DNA from 2 places in the Ruania alkalisoli genome. Region 2 is predicted to be linked to the other one. Evidence: riboswitches for the same ligand, from Rfam matches in the RefSeq annotation. Region 2 holds a riboswitch; the other holds the start of a gene.
What was found. A riboswitch is a leader RNA that binds a small molecule or an ion and turns the genes downstream of it on or off. The one in region 2 is predicted to bind thiamine pyrophosphate.
Positions count from the first base shown of each region.

Region 1: linked by a shared signal. The riboswitch ahead of IM660_RS04280 (YkoF family thiamine/hydroxymethylpyrimidine-binding protein) and the one ahead of IM660_RS17555 (thiamine ABC transporter substrate-binding protein) in region 2 are both predicted to bind thiamine pyrophosphate.

Region 1 is NZ_CP063169.1:1,013,151-1,021,354, reverse strand. It holds gene serC (phosphoserine transaminase) at 1-981, shown strand, start outside; gene IM660_RS04300 (SDR family NAD(P)-dependent oxidoreductase) at 981-1,793, shown strand; gene IM660_RS04295 (energy-coupling factor transporter transmembrane component T family protein) at 1,790-2,617, opposite strand; gene IM660_RS04290 (ABC transporter ATP-binding protein) at 2,631-4,370, opposite strand; gene IM660_RS04285 (ECF transporter S component) at 4,374-5,018, opposite strand; gene IM660_RS04280 (YkoF family thiamine/hydroxymethylpyrimidine-binding protein) at 5,102-5,758, opposite strand; TPP riboswitch at 5,829-5,942, opposite strand; gene IM660_RS04275 (MFS transporter) at 6,026-7,549, opposite strand; gene IM660_RS04270 (MarR family winged helix-turn-helix transcriptional regulator) at 7,546-8,001, opposite strand; gene IM660_RS04265 (HNH endonuclease signature motif containing protein) at 8,083-8,204, opposite strand, start outside.
Region 2 is NZ_CP063169.1:3,935,414-3,943,617, reverse strand. It holds gene IM660_RS17585 (Na(+)/H(+) antiporter subunit C) at 1-411, shown strand, start outside; gene IM660_RS17580 (Na+/H+ antiporter subunit D) at 408-1,946, shown strand; gene IM660_RS17575 (Na+/H+ antiporter subunit E) at 1,943-2,596, shown strand; gene IM660_RS17570 (MrpF/PhaF family protein) at 2,593-2,946, shown strand; gene mnhG (monovalent cation/H(+) antiporter subunit G) at 2,952-3,299, shown strand; gene IM660_RS17560 (DUF4235 domain-containing protein) at 3,318-3,575, opposite strand; TPP riboswitch at 3,684-3,787, shown strand; gene IM660_RS17555 (thiamine ABC transporter substrate-binding protein) at 3,816-4,970, shown strand; gene IM660_RS17550 (ABC transporter permease) at 5,189-6,868, shown strand; gene IM660_RS17545 (ABC transporter ATP-binding protein) at 6,858-7,832, shown strand; gene solA (N-methyl-L-tryptophan oxidase) at 7,844-8,204, opposite strand, start outside.

The DNA of each region.
Region 1 (8,204 bases), 1.5 Mb from region 2:
TCCCACCGGCAGGCGCCGGTGCGCCAGTTGGTCGCCCGGGTGCGCGAGGGGCTGCGGGAGCTGCTCGATGTTCCCCAGGACTACGAGATCGTGCTCGGCAACGGCGGCTCGACGTTCTTCTGGGATGCCGCGACGTTCGGGCTGATCCGCGAGCGGTCCCAGCACGTGAGCACCGGTGAGTTCGGAGCGAAGTTCGCCACGGCCGCCAGGCGCGCCCCCTTCCTCGCCGACCCGAGCGTTGTCACCGGCGATCCGGGGACGCTGGCTCGGCCTCAGACTGAGGACGGTATCGACGCCTACGCGTGGGCTCAGAACGAGACGTCTACGGGTGTGGTCGCCCCCGTCGAACGGCTGGACGACGCCGAGGCGCTGATGCTGGTGGACGGCACGTCCGCAGCCGGCGGGCTCCCAGTCGACCTGCACCAGTGCGATGCCTACTACTTCGCCCCGCAGAAGGGACTGGGGTCCGACGGCGGACTCTGGCTGGCAGCCCTCTCCCCCGCGGCTCTGGCACGAGTCGAGGAGCTGGCCCAGCGGTGGGTTCCCGAGTCCCTCTCACTGACGGCGGCCGTGGAGAACTCCCGCAAGGAGCAGACCCTCAACACCCCGGCGATCGCCACGCTGGTACTCATGGCCGAACAGGTGGAGTGGCTGCTGGCGGGCGGCGGCATGAGTTTCGCTGCGAGTCGCTGCGCCCGGTCTGCGTCGATCCTCTACGACTGGGCGGAGCGGTCCGAATACGCGACGCCCTTCGTCACCGACCCGAAGGCACGCTCGAGCGTGGTGGGCACGGTGGACTTCGCGGAGACCGTCGACGCCGCCCGGGTGGCGTCGGTGCTCCGGGAGAACGGGGTGGTCGACATCGAGCCCTACCGGAAGCTGGGCCGCAACCAGATCCGGGTAGGCATGTATCCCTCGGTCGACCCCGAGGACGTGGCCGCCCTGACCGCGTGCGTGGACTACGTGGTCGAACGACTGTGATGCGTGGCCTGACCGACCGGGTCGCCCTGGTCACCGGCGGTGCACACGGCATCGGGCGCGCGATCTGCGTGCGGCTCGCCGAGGAGGGGTGCCGGGTGATGGTCGCCGACGTGGACTCCCACGTCGCCGACTCCACGGCCACCGAGATCGGCGGCCACGCCGTGACCTGCGACGTCACGCGTCGCAAGGATGTGCACGCCGCCGTCGAGGCCACGCTAACCGCGTACGGGCGCCTGGACGTGCTGGTCCCGAACGTGGGCGTGGCGGCGCTCGACTCCCTGGAGACCCTGGACGAGGAGGGATGGCACGCCCAGGTCGATCCCACCCTGCACGGGGCTGTGCGCACCATCCAGGCGGCGATGCCCGCACTGCTGGAGTCACCCGGGGGAGGCAGGATCGTCGCGACGGCGTCGGTGAACGGGATGGGCGCCGTCGGAGGCATCCCGTACTCGGCCGCCAAGGCCGGGCTGATCAACGCGATCGCGAATATCGCCGTCTCGCACGGGCCGCAGGCACGGAGAACGACCGGCGCCGACCACGGGTGGGTGCGCGCCAACGTCGTAGCCCCCGGCACCATCCTCACCCGCAACTGGACCGAGCAGGGGCCGGCGCAGGAGGCCATGCTGGAGCGGATCACGGCGGCCTACCCGATGGGCCGGGTGGGCCTGCCGGAAGAGGTGGCGGCCGCCGTCGCCTTCCTCGCCTCGGATGAGGCGTCCTGGATCACCGGGGTGACGTTGCCGGTGGACGGCGGGCTGATGACCGGGCCGTTGACGCACATGATCGAGATGGGCTGGCCGGACCCGAGCTAGCCGAACACGCCGAGCTCCCCCAGGCCGCGCAGCAGCCCCAGCCGCCAGGAGGTCAGCAGCACGGCGGCCGTGACACCGAGGGCCACGAACGCCACCGCGGCGTCGGCCCAGCGCAGGTCCGACGGCGCAGCGATGGTTCGCGACCCCGCCCCCAATCCTCGGGTCTCCAGGGCGATCGACATCCGCTCACCCCGGCGTAGCGAGGTCACCAGCAGCGCGAACGCCGCCTGAGCCAGCGCCTTCGGCCGGGCGGACGGCCCGCGGCCGGTGTGCTGAAGCCGCCGGCGAGGGTCGCGGGCGGCTTGGGCCGAACGGATGGTGCTCCACGTCTCGGGGAGCTGCTCGAGGAGCCGGTATCCAGCGAGGACGGCGTAGGCGAACCGGCCGCTGAGACGCAGATGCTGGTGCAGGCTGGTCATCAGGCGGGCGCCATCGGTGGTGAGCACGAAGGTGACCGAGACGATCCCGATGAGCAGGGTGCGCATCGCCAGGCCGGCACCGATCGTCAGCCCTTCGGCGGAGATATCGACCGCGAGCAGCCGGGCGATCGTCTCCCCGTCCCGGGTGGCTGCGTTCACCATCAGCAGGCTGAGCGCGAATGCTACGAAGGGCACGTGTGCCCGTAGCAGCGTGGCGGGCGGGATCCGGCCGGCAAGCACCGCTGCAGGCCAGGCGAGCAGATACAGCGCTGCCGGGGTCACGGGGTCCACGACGGCGGTGATCGCCAGGCACACCACGAGCACCACGAGTACCTTGACGGTGGGGTCACGCCGGTGCAGGAGGGAGTCGGCCGGCAGCGGGCGGCCGAACGCGGGAGAACTCATCGATGCACCCTCCTCATCGCGCCGACGGGACGAGGTCCGGGTATCGCGACGCGTCATCACGTGCGAGCTCGGCGAGGGCCAGTTCGTCGAGGGCGTCGAGCAGCGCGGGCAGGCGCTGCGGGTCGCCGTGGACGTCGGCGATCCACGCCTCCAGCAACGGTGGCAGACGCAGACCGGCCCGGCCGAGCACATCCGGAGTCAGGATGTCGGCGGTGGGACCGGACGCCACCGGGGCCCCGTGGGCCAATAGCAGCACCTGGTCGGCGAGCGAGGCGACCAGGCGCAGATCGTGGCTGACCAGGACCACCGCTCCCCCGCGGCGGGCGATGCGGCGCAGCTGGTCCGCGACGGCGAGCGTGGTGCGACGGTCCTGGCCGAACGTGGGTTCATCGGCGAGCAGCATGTCATCAGCCATGGCGCCCATCGCGGCCAGTGACAGGCGGCGCTGCTGCCCCCCGGAGAGGCGGAACGGATCGCGATCAGCCACCTCGGCCAGACCGTAGCTGGCAAGGATGGCATCGGCGCGCCCGTCGCGCGTGTTCCCGGATGTCTCATGCTGCAGTCCGAGTTCGATCTCCCCTCGGGCGGATCGGGCGAGGAACTGGTGCTCGGGGTTCTGGAACACCATGCCCACCCGGCCCGTGCCACGCACCCCGTCGGCCGGGAGCAGTCCCGCCAGGCCGAGCAGCAGGGTGCTTTTGCCGGAGCCGTTGGCGCCGAGCACCGCCGTGATGGTGCCGGACCGCACCTGCAGATCCACCTGCCGCACCACGGCACGATCTCCTCGCCGGACCGTGACGTCGTCGGCACGTAGCAGCACCTCGCCCGGCTCCCGGCACCCATCTGCCGGCGCTGAACCAGCCGCAGCCGAACCAGCCGCAGCCGACCCCGCGGGCCCCAACCGGGGCCGTGGGAGGCTCGCGTCGAGGGCCCGCAGCCCGTACCCGAGCGACTCACCTGAGACTGCTGCGTCGGGCTGAAAGGGTGCACCTGCGAGCCGGCGCAGTGCGCGCGCCACCTCCACCCCCGCCGGTACCCACGTGCCGGTCCCAGCGACGTCCTCGGCGGCCAGCAGATCGACCGTTCGCCCAAGGGCCGCCACACCCCCATCGGGTCCGAGCAGCAGACTGCGCTCAGGGAGTGCACCGAGCTCGTCCAGGCGGTGCTCGATCAGCAGGCTCGCCTCCGGGAGGCCGGCGAGCAGCCGCCCGATGTCGCGGGCCGCGACCGGGTCCAGCAGTGCGGTCGGTTCGTCCAGGAGCAGCAACTCCGGGCGGGCGACGAGGGCCGCCGCGAGCGCGACCCGTTGACCCTCACCTCCCGAGAGCTCACTGGTGCGGCGACCGGCGAGGTGCCCGGCGCCCACCGCTGCGAGCGCCGCCTCGACTCGCGGACCGATCTCCCCGGGCGGTACCGCCCGGTTCTCGAGCGCGAAGCCCACCTCGTCCACCACAGTAGGCAGGCAGAGCTGGTCGGCCGGATCCTGTGTGAGGGTGGCCACGTGACGGGCCAGCTCGGGAACCGGCGTGGTGCGCGGGTCCTGACCGCACACCTGCCAGCTCCCGGTGACGTCGGCCTCGATCGTGCCGGGCACGACCCCGGCCAGTGCGCGTAGTAGCGAGCTCTTGCCCGATCCGGACCGGCCGAGGACGAGCAACCGCTCGCCAGCGGCCAGGTCCAGATCGACACCGTGCAGCACCGGCGCATCGGCACGGGGATAGCGCACCGACGCCTCACGCAGTTGAAGGACCATGGCTCAGGTGGTCTCGGAGGTGCCGGCAGAGCCGGAGGGGCTGGTCGCACGCTCTGATTCCCGAGCCGCACGCCCGATGGCGTAGTTGTCAAGCACCCCGGTGCGCAGCAACGCATCGCCGATGACCTTGGCGAGCAGACCGCACAGGATGATCCCGGAGGCGAACTGGAAGCCGACGCGCAGGGCGAAGAAGTCCTGCCCCATCCATCCGAACCGGACCATCCCGAGCGCCAGGTTCGCGAGCGCCGCCGTGATACCGGAAGCCACGAACACCCACCAGCCGTACCGCCGGTAGCGGGTGGCTGTGAACGCCACCTCAGCACCGGCGCCCTGGATGAGACCGACCAAGATCAGCATCGGCCCGACCGGGGAGGCGAGGAAGACGACCTCCACGATCGAGGCGACGATCTCCACCACGATCCCGGCCCCGGGCTTGCGCACGATGTACAAGGCGAGCGGGGCCACCACCATCCAGCCGCCGACGAGAACATTCTGCGCCAGGTCACCGAGCGGGCCCATGGCCACCTGCATCCAGCCCCACACCTGCACCAGAGCCCAGTAGAGGAATCCGAACACCACCGCCAACACCGCCAGCAGGACGAGATCGTGCAAGGTGACCGGACGCCGTCGGGGGGTCTTCGCGCTCATCGGCGCCTTCTGGTCTGAGCCCTGCGGTGCCTCACTCCGCCGACCCTCGTCCCTCGGACCGACTCCGTGGGGGCTCCTCGCGCTCATCGGGCACCTGCCTGGCCGCTCGGGGAGTTCAGCGAGACGGTCACGTGCGTGGTCACGTGCCGCACGTCGGTGCCCACCAGGAGCCAGCCGGCGACGACGGCGCCCAGGACGTCGGCAAGGTCACCGTCCAGGCGGGTCACGTAATGCTCGGAGCCGGTGAAGACGCCCAGCTGCTTGGCGTGATCGATCGCGGCGTAGATCCCGGCCATATGATCTGTGCCCTCGTCGTCCAGCGGGTAGAGCGCCCAGTGGGCGCTGGCGTGGATACCCGTGGCGGGCACATTGCGCAGGATCTGAGGCACCTGCGGGGCGTACGCTCCGCCGTCGGCGATCTCGCAGGCCACCTCCCCGGGGCACCCGCGGGAGAGGAGCACGTGGGCGACCGTGTGCACGCCCGAGCGGCCGGCATGCGCGATCGCCTCGGTGAGGTAGGCGAGGATGCGGTCCTCGCGGCCGCGGACGTGGGTGGAGACGTCGTCGGTGCTGATCGTCAGGCCGGTGGAGTCGGCGGCATCCAAGGCGCCGAGGATGACGTCGATGAAGGAGTCGGTCATCGGGTGCAGCGAGAAGCGGGCGCCGATGCCGTAGGCGTCCGGGCTTGGCGCGGCCACTGCCGCCGCTGCCGGGGCCGGAGGTGTACTCGTGTGGGACATGTGGGTCCTCCTCGTGGATGGACCCCCGAGGACGCGACAGCGTGAGTACCCGCGCATGGCGACGCCGATACTCCATCTGTGTGCCCAACTCCCTACGCCGGTGCGAACCGGGTCAGGTTCCTCGGGTCTGCGGCCGGTGTACCGACCGCACTCTCAGCGCCAACGCGCTCCCCGGGGGCTTGTCACCGACCACCCTAGTGCACAACCGACCAACCACGGACACACCCGGCGTCGGTCCAGCAGCGACATGGCTGAGCCGGCACCACGTCAGTGGCGCGGAGTGGTGCCCGTCAGCCTCGCCGGTGTACGGCGGCGCCGCGCAGCTCGGCCTGCCGACCCGCGCGCCGGAGGTGCGGCGGGATCGGCGGAATCGGCTGCCCGTTCAGGCGTGCCCACCTCCTGGGCGCCTCGTTCGGGAGTGACCGGATCAGGTGCACTGGCTGCAGCTACGGCGGTCACAGGCTCTGACTCGACTGGCTGGACGGGCTGGGACGGGTGGGCGGGCTGGGACTGCCTTCTCGCACTGGACCGCTCGCCGGCATTGGTCAGCTGCAGGTGCGGCCGCTTCCCGATCCGGTAGCGCACCTCGACCTCCCACTTGCGCCCCGCCCACACTGCGGCGCCGGCAGCCACGACGAAGGCGGCAATGGCGCCGACCCCGATCGACCAGCGCGGCCCCCAGGCGTCAGCGATCCATCCGACCAGGGGTGAACCGATCGGGTTGCCGGCGAAGAGCACCACCACGTAGAGGCTCATGACGCGACCGCGGAACGCGGGGTCAGTACTGACCTGGATCGCGGCGTTCGCCGAGGTGAGCATCGTCAGCGAGCTGAAGCCGGCGGGGATGCACGCGAGCGCGAACAGCTCGTAGGTGGGTGCGAGCGCGAGCAGAGTCGCCGAGATCGCATATCCGAAGGCCGCCATGATCACCACGCGCACGCGGGGGCGCTTGCGACGAGCCGCCACCAGGGCGCCGGCGAGAGAGCCGAGGGCGAGGATGGATCCGAGCAGACCGTACTCGCCCGCATCACGGCCGAACTCCACCTTCGCCATCACGGCGGACGTGAGCTGGAAGTTCAGGCCGATGCCGCCCACCACGAACACGACGATCATGATGAGAACGATGTCGCTGCGGTGGCGCACGTAGGCGACCCCTGCGCGCAGCTGTCCCTTGGCCCGCGGGGTGCGGGGCACCTGACGGAGTTCACTCGTGCGCATCACGAGCATCGCGGCGATGGTCGCCGCGAAGGAGACCGCGTTGATGAGGAAGACCCAGCCTGGCCCCACCACAGCGATCAGCAGACCGGCGACTGCCGGGCCGATCATCCGGGCAGCGTTGAACGAGGCGCTGTTCAGGGCCACCGCGTTGGGAAGCCCCGACGCGGGCACCAGCTCAGCGACGAATGTCTGCCGGGCGGGCACATCGAAGGCACTGGCGATGCCGAGCAACAGTGCGAAGACGTACACGTGCCACAGTTCGGCCTGACCGAGCAGCACCAGAAGGCCGAGCGCGGCGGCGAGCAGTCCCATCGCTCCTTGCGTGGCCAGCAGCAGCTTGCGCTTGTCGAGGCGGTCGGCCAGCACCCCGGCGTAGGGGGTCAGAAGCACTGCGGGTACGAACTGCAGTCCGGTGACGATGCCGACGGCGATACCGGAGTTGTCGGAGAGCTCGGTGAGGACGAGCCAGTCCTGTGCGATGCGCTGCATCCAGGTGCCAACGTTCGCCACGAGGGCGCCTGCGAACCAGAGTCGGTAGTTGTACAGGCGCAACGAGGCGAACATTCTGCTCACTGGGTGGTGATCCTCCTCAGGATCTCTTCGGCATCGGACAGGGTCTGGCGTTCCGCGGGCGTCAGGGCGGCGAGCCGCCGCGAGAGCCACTCGTCCCGACGGCGCCGGGTCTCCTTGATGTAGGCGCGTCCGGCGTCCGTCGCGGTCACGAGCACCTGGCGGCGATCGGTGGGGTGGGCCGTGCGGGCCAGGAGTCCCGACTCCTCAAGTCCGCGGATCATCCTGGTCATCGAGGGAGGCTGGACGTGCTCTCGCGCCGCCAGCTCCCCGGGGGTGAAGGGACCGTTCGTGACCACACCGCCCAGCACTGCCCGTTGGGCCTCACTGAGATCCCCGGCGTGCTCCGCCCGCAACTTGCGCGAGGTCCGCAGCAACGTCGTCCGGAGCCGGGAGGCGAGGCCACCCGGCGGTCGTGGCGCACAGGCGCTCTCTGGTGCACGCTCAGTTCCCATTGCGGCACCTACTATAACTCGTTACTTTTGCTAAGTAAAGACCTGGCGCTACGGCGCGCACCCGTTCATCCGCAGAGAGTCTCAGAACGGCGGATCGTCACCGGACTGCTTCACGATCCCCACCGGGATGGTGGTGCCCTCGCGCTCTCGCCGGTACCGATGCCCGGTCGGCGTGACCCACTCGAACAGGCCTGGTTCCGGCT
Region 2 (8,204 bases):
GTCAACCTGCTCTTCCTCATCGCAGGCGGAGCGGCAGGAGGGCCGCCGCTGGTCGGGACCACTGAGCCGGACCAGATGGCCGACCCCCTGCCGCAGGCGATGGTGCTGACAGCGATCGTCATCAATCTGGGGATCACCGCCTTCGTGCTGGCGATGGCCTATCGCTCCTGGCAGCTGCACGGTCACGACGAAGTCCAGGACGACCTCGAAGACCGCAGGATCGCCCGCCGCGCCGCCCGGCACGAGGAAGACTCCCGAGCCGACGACGTCGGCACCGACCTCGCCACCGAGGCCGCTGAAGCCCGCGACGAGACCGAGGAGGAGCACTCGCTGGAGACCGCTCATCATGGACCTCGGCTGGGGGCCGACGACCACGAGGCCGAGCAGCGCGACCGGGGTGAGAGCACATGACCTGGCTCGTCGCGCTCCCCGTGGTGATCCCCCTTGTCGCTGCCGGGTTGGCTCTCGCCCTCGCGAAGCACTCCCGCGTCCAGGGTGTGATCTCCGTGGTGGCGCTCACCGCCGTGCTGATCGTGGCGGTCGCGTTGATCTTCGTCACCCACACCGTGGGGCCGCAGGTGGTGAACGTCGGTGGCTGGGCAGCGCCGGTCGGGATCGCGGTGGTCACCGACAGGCTCTCGGCGTTGATGCTCGTGGTCTCGGCCGTCGTGCTGCTCGGAGTGCTGCTGTACTCCCTGGCACAGGGCCTCGCCGATGGCCCCAAGGGTGCGCCCGTGGCGATCTACCACCCCACCTATCTGGTGCTCGCAGCCGGGGTGGCGATGGCGTTCACCTCCGGCGACCTGTTCAACCTCTACGTCGGGTTCGAGATCCTGCTCGCCGCCAGCTTCGTGCTGCTCACCCTCGGTGGCACCGGTGAACGCATCCGGGCCGGCGCCATCTACGTCGTCGTCTCGCTGCTCTCCTCACTGCTGTTCCTGATCTCGATCGCACTGCTGTACGGGGCCACCGGAACTCTCAACCTGGCCCAGCTGGCCGACCGCATCGACGCCCTGGATCCCGGTCTGCAGACCGTCCTGCAGATCATGCTGCTCATGGGCTTCGCCATCAAGGCTGCGATCTTCCCGCTCTCGGCCTGGCTGCCGGACTCCTACCCGACCGCACCGGCCCCGGTCACCGCCGTATTCGCCGGATTGCTGACCAAGGTCGGCGTCTACGCCATCATCCGCACCCAGACACTGCTGTTCACCGACGGCACCCTCGACACCGTGCTCATGCTGGCGGCGCTGCTGACCATGCTCGTCGGGATCGCGGGGGCCGTCGCGCAGGAGGACATCAAACGTCTGCTCTCCTTCACACTGGTCAGCCATATCGGCTTCATGATCTTCGGGATCTCGCTGGCCAGCGATGTCGGGCTCTCCGCAGCAATCTTCTACGTGGCCCACCACATCACCGTGCAGACCGCGCTGTTCCTCGTGTCCGGCCTGATCGAGCGGCGGGGTGGGACGACCTCGCTGGTGCGCCTGGGGAGCCTGGCGAAGGTGGCCCCCGCGCTGGGCGTGGTGTTCTTCGTCTCCGCCATGAACCTGGCGGGGATCCCGCCGATGAGCGGATTCCTCGGAAAGGCGGGTCTGCTCCAGGCGGGCCTCGCGGACGGGACGCCATTGGCTCTGGTGGGGGTCGCCGTCGGGCTGGCCACCTCCTTGCTGACGCTCTACGCGGTGGTGAAGGCGTGGAACAAGGCGTTCTGGCAAGAGGCGCCGGAGCCGCTGCCTGAGGCGAGCGTGCCGCGGGGAATGTTCGGGCCGACGGCCGTCCTGGCTGCGGTCGGTGTGGTGATCGCGCTGGTGGCGGGGCCGCTGTACTCCTACACCGACGCGGCCGCGCGGGACTTGCGCCTGCAGGATCCCTACATCTCCTCGGTCCTCGTGGACGACGGGCGTGGCGAGGGTCAATCCGCGGATGCTCAGGGAGGTGACTCATGAGCGGGCGTGGTCGCTGGGACTGGCTGCAACGGGTGCCGATGGCCGTGTGGATGACGGCCGTGTGGGTGCTGCTCTGGGGGCACCTGACGGTTGCCAACGTCCTCACCGGGGTGCTGGTGAGCGTCCTGCTGCTGTGGGTCTTCCCGATGCCGCGCGTCGGATTCGAGGGCAGGGTGTCGCTGATCGGGGTGCTGCTGCTGACCGGTCGGCTGCTGGTGGATGTGGTGCGTGCTTCGGTGTCGGTGGCGATCAGGGCGCTGCGGTGGCGGCAGACCCCGCACGGGGCCGTGATCCGGGTGCCGCTGCGTTCGGAATCGGATCTGTTCCTCACTCTGACTGCCGAGCTGACCACCCTGGTACCGGGGTCCTTCGTGGTGGAGGCGCACCGGTTCACCGGGACCTTGTACCTGCACGTGCTCGATGTGACCCGTCCGGGGGCGCTGGAGCGAGCGCGCCACGACGTCTTCGAGCAGGAGCGCCGGGTGATGTACGCCTTCGCCACCGACGCCGACATCGAGGCAGCTGGTTTCGAGCCCCGGCCGTGGCGGCTGCGCTCGCGTGGGAGTGGCCGGGGAACCCGTTCGACGCGGGAGCGGCACTCGTTCGAACGCGGGAAGGTGCTTCCGGGAGACGGCGAGGACGAGTCGTGAGTCCGGTGGTGATGGTGGTGTGTGCCGCGTTGCTGACTGCGGCTGCGGTGGTGACCCTGTACCGGGTGGAGAAGGGGCCGAGCATGCTCGATCGGGTGGTCGCCCTCGACGTGCTGGTCTCCACGCTGATCGGCTGCCTGGCGCTGGTCTCGCTGTGGTTCGGGCGGGAGGACCTGGTACTGGTGCTGATGGTGCTCGCGTTGGTCGGCTTCGTCGGGGCCGTGACACTTGCGCGGTTCGCGGCGTCGGAACCGGAAGAGGAACGCCGGATCCTGACCGAAGCCGAGGCTGCAGCAGCTGAGGCGGCCGAGCTCGAGGACGAGGAGTCGATGGGGGAGGACAGCCGGTGAACCCGATGATGATCGCCGCGTCGGTATGCCTGATCGCGGGCTGCCTGCTCACCCTCGTCGCCGCCATCGGCGTGGCGCGTTTCCCGGACATGCTGGCGCGGATGCATGCCGCCACCAAGCCGCAGGTGCTCGGTCTGATGCTGTTGATGGCCGGGCTGGCGTTCGGGCTCGGATCGAGTCAGCTCACCTGGAAGCTGGTGCTGGTGGTGGTCTTCCAGCTGCTGACGGCGCCGGTGGCCGCGCACATGGTGGGCCGTGCCGGGTATCGCACCGGGAAGGTGCGCTCGGACCTGCTGGTGCGAGATGAGCTCACCGAGGATTTGGAGCGGGCGCGCTCGCGAGAGGAGTCGTGAACGGGGCGTGCGCTGCGCCTACTTCTTCGGCGGCAGGTCTCCGCTATCGAGCCACTTCTTGGCGCCGCGAGTGGCGAAGGTTCGCGCGAACGTGACCACCGCACCGCTGACGGCAGCGAACACGACGAGCTCGCCGAGGCTGATCTCACCGTCATCGGCGTCACCAGTGGGCGGCTCGTGGCCGGTTGCGGCCTTCCACCCCATGGTGAGCAGCTTGTTCGCGGCGATACCGGCCGCGATGGCGGCCAGCGTGGTGACCAGCTTCGAGATGTTCATGCTCGGCTCCTGAGATCGGGTGCTGCCGGTCCAGCCTAGCCGCTCTCCGCCGTCCGGAGAGGGCGATGGCGGCGGCAGGGATGTGGCGCCCGGAGGTGTACTGTGAGCCCCACACGACAGGGGAGCGCCTCGGGCGCTGAGAGTGCGGACAGCCGCAGACCCTCGAACCTGCTCCGGTTAGCACCGGCGAAGGAAGTCGAGTTTCTCTCTTTACCCCTCCTTTGAACTGAGGAGGACATGATGACCACCATTCACAACGCCGAAGGCCAGCTTCTGCGGCATTCGGGCCCACCAGTGCCGCAGAACTCAGCGTTCGGCCGGAAGCGGGTTGGGCTCGCTGGGGGAGCCGGGTTCGTGGCGCTCGCCCTCGCCGGGTGCTCGGTGATCGGGACCGGTTCCGAGAACGACTCGGATTCCGGCACCTCTGACGGCGCAGGGTCGGGTGTGGTGCAGGTGGTCACCCATGACTCCTTCCACGTCTCGGAGGATCTGATCGCCGACTTCGAGGCCGAGTCCGGGTACACGGTGGAGCTGTCCGCTCCCGGTGACGGTGGCGCCCTGGTGAACCAGCTCATCCTCACCACCGACTCCCCGCTCGGGGATGTGGCCTACGGTGTGGACAACTCCTTCGCGAGCCGCGCCATCGACGCCAGGGTGTTCGAGCCGTACACCTCGCCGGCGCTCCCGGCGAGTGCCGAGCAGTACCTGGCCGGCGATTCCGACGCCCTCACCCCGATCGACATCGGGGACGTGTGCCTCAATGTCGACCACGGGTGGTTCGCCGAGGCGGGCATCCCCGAGCCGGAGTCCTTCGAGGATCTGCTCGATCCGCAGTATGAGGACCTGCTGGTCGTGACTAACCCGGCGACGTCGTCCCCCGGCCTGGCCTTCCTGCTCGCCACGGTCGGTGCGTTCGGTGAGGAGGGGTGGCTCGAGTACTGGGAGGGGCTGGCCGGCAACGGGCTGAAGGTGGTGGACGGATGGTCGGACGCCTACTCGGTCGACTTCTCCGGTTCCACCGGCGAGGGTGACCGGCCGATCGTGCTCTCTTACTCCACCTCTCCGGCCTTCGAGGTGGGCGAGGGAGAGAGCGAGGCGCCCACCGGTGCGTTGCTGGACACCTGCTTCCGGCAGATCGAGTACGCCGGGGTCATCTCCGGTGCGGCCAATCCCGAGGGCGCGCAGGCGTTCATCGACTTCCTGCTCTCCGACGAGGTGCAGGCCGACATCCCGGAGCAGATGTACGTCTACCCGGTCAGCGACCAGGTTGAGCTGCCGGAGTCCTGGACGCAGTTCGCCCCGCTCGCCGATGACCCGCACGAGGTGGCCCCGGCGGAGATCGACGCCCACCGTGACGAGTGGATCGAGGCATGGACGGCGACAGTCATCGGGTGACCCGGGCGCGATCCGGTCGGCCGGAAGCCGATGCCCCGGCCGTCCCGACGGGCCGCACCGCCCCTCCGCTCACCGGGGGTGAAGTTGACGTCGGTTATGGCGCCATAACCGACGTCAACTTCACCCCCGGTGGGGACGGCACGGGCGGCAGTGGCCACGCCGGAGGGCATGGTCGAGGCCGTGGCACCGGGCGACCGGGTCTCGGTCTTACCCGCACCCTGATATGGATCCTTGCTGCAGCGGTTCCGCTGACCTTCCTGGGGGTCTTCTTCGCCTACCCGGTCGCCTCCCTGATCGGCCGCGGCTTCGTTACGGACGGGATTCTCGATCTGGGTGGCTTCGGGGAGGTCTTCGCCCGGCCGCGGACCTGGCGGATCGTCCGCCTCACCCTCACCCAGGCCATACTCGGCACGACCGGAGCGGTCCTGCTCGGCATCCCCGGCGCCTACGTGCTTTACCGCTGCACTTTCCCCGGACAGCGCCTTGTCCGTGCGGTCGTGACCATCCCCTTCGTGCTGCCGACCGTGGTGGTGGGCGTGGCGTTCCGCACGCTGCTCGCCGACTCCGGCCCGCTCGGCTTCCTCGGCCTGGACGGCACGTTCACCGCGATCATCCTGGCGCTGGTGTTCTTCAACTACGCCGTGGTGGTCCGCACGGTCGGCGGGATGTGGGAACGGCTGGACCCCCGCACCGAGCAGGCCGCCCGTGCCCTGGGCGCGTCCCCGGCCCGGGCGTTCCTCACCGTCACCCTCCCGGCGCTCACTCCCGCGATCGCCTCGGCGGCCTCGGTCGTGTTCCTGTTCTGCGCCACCGCGTTCGGGGTGGTGCTCGTGCTCGGTGGCATCCAGTTCGGCACGATCGAGACCGAGATCTGGATCCAGACCACCCAGTTCCTCGACCTGCGCGCCGCCGCCGTGCTCTCGATGATGCAGCTGGTGGTGGTGGCCGGGTCGCTGGCTCTGTTCGCCCGCACCCGCGCCCGCCGCGAGCGCGCCCTCCGGCTGCAGCCGGCCCACCCGGCTTCACGGGCCCGAAATTCGGGGCAACCCGGCTTCAAGGGTCGAAAGTTCGGCCCCTGGAGGGCCGGAGCCGACCTCCTCCCGGCTGCGGTGACCGCCGCCGTGGTCGGCGTCCTGGTGCTGCTGCCCCTGGGGACTCTGCTGATCAGGTCGCTGCGCACGCCGTCGGGCTGGGGCCTGGGCAATTATGTGGCGCTGGGCACCACCGGTGGTGACAACGCACTCACGGTGACCGTATGGGAGGCGGCCGCGAACTCGCTGCGCATCGCCGTCGATGCCACGGTGCTGGCCGTGGTGATGGGTGTGCTGGTGGCCCTCGTGCTCTCGCGCCGCCCCCGGCACCCGGCCGCCCGCCAGGCGATCGGGTGGATGGATTCCCTCGTCATGCTCCCGCTCGGGGTATCGGCGGTGACCGTGGGCTTCGGCTTCCTCATCACCCTCGACGCCCCGCCACTGGACCTGCGCTCCTCCCCGGTGCTCATCCCGATCGCGCAGGCGATCGTGGCGATGCCGTTGGTGGTGAGGACCGTGCTGCCGGTGCTGCGTGCGATCGACCCCCGCCTCCGGGAGGCCGCCACCGTGCTGGGCGCCTCCCCGGCCCGCGTGCTCGCCGCCGTCGAGCTACCGTTCCTGATCCGATCGATGGGGCTGGCCATCGGGTTCGCCTTCGCGGTCTCGCTCGGGGAGTTCGGCGCGACGGCGTTCCTCTCCCGTCCAGATCGGCCCACCCTGCCCGTGGTCATCTTCCGCCTCATCGGGCAACCCGGTGCGGAGAACTACGGGATGGCGCTCGCGGCCTCGGTGGTGCTGGCCCTGCTGACGGCAGGAGTGATGGGGTTGGCGGAACGACTACGAGGGGAGCGGGCCGGTGAGTTCTGAGTCACGAGGTCTGAACGTGCGCGGGGCACGGGTGGCCTACGGACCCACGACGGCGGTCGCCGGGGTGGACCTGCACGTGGCCACCGGTGAGGTGGTCGCCGTGCTCGGCCCGTCCGGGTGCGGGAAGTCCTCGCTGCTGCGGGCCGTCGCGGGTCTGGAGCCGCTGACCGGCGGGGACGTGCTGTGGGACGGCGCCGATGTGAGCGGCGAACCGGTGCACCGGCGCGGGTTCGGGCTGATGTTCCAGGACGGGCAGCTGTTTCCGCACCGGGACGTCGCGGGCAACGTGGAGTTCGGGCTGCGGATGGCGCGTGTGGCCCGGGCAGAGCGGACCAGGCGCGTGCACGAGCTGCTCGCGCTGGTGGGTCTGGACGGCTTCGGCGACCGTGCGGTGGCTTCGCTCTCGGGAGGTGAGCAGCAGCGGGTGGCGCTGGCCCGGGCGCTGGCGCCCCGGCCGCGGCTACTGCTGCTGGACGAACCGCTCTCGGCACTCGACCGCGAGCTGCGCGAGACTTTGTCGGTGGAGCTGCGCCGCATCCTCACCGAGACCTCCACCACGGCGATGTACGTCACCCACGACCACGACGAGGCCTTCGCCGTGGCCGACCGGGTGGCCGTGATGCGGCAGGGCAGGCTCGTGCAGATCGGCACTCCGGCCGAGCTGTGGGCGGGCCCGGTCGATGCCACGGTCGCGCAGTTTCTTGGTTTCGTGGTGGTCGAGCACGACGGGCGCACTCTCGGTCTCGGGCCGGGTGCGCTGGTGGTGGATCCGAACTCAGGTGCTGCCGACGGTGACGGGCCGGCCGGTCGCGTGGTCGCCACCGGGTTCGCCCGGGGCCGGCCCACGGTCCGGGTGCAGGTGCCCGGGTGGGGTGAGGTGACCGCGGTGGCGGGCGCGGCCGCACCGGAACCTGGTGCGCAGGTGAGGTTGCGGATCGAGCCGGGCTACGCCGTCGTGCTCTAACTGGCGCTTCGTCAGCCGAACCGGTCCGGGGAGAACGGTGTCAGGTCCACCGGCGGCTCGTCGTCCACGGCGAGGGCAGCGGCCACGTCACCGACAGCGGTCGCGTGTTTGAACCCGTGCCCGGAGCACGCGGCCGCGAGCACCACCCCGGGGTAGGCGCGCGGGATGCCGATGCTGAACGCCTCGTCCGGGGTGTGGGTGTACATGCAGCCCTCGGCGCGCACGTCGGCGGAGTCCAACGTGGGGAGGCGCCGGGACACCCACGCCGCCACCTCGGCCCACTCCGCCGGGTCCACCTCGAGCGGGTTCCGGCCAGGATCCGCGACGGCGGGTGCCGGCAGGTCGTGCAGGCCAACCTTCACGCCGTACCCC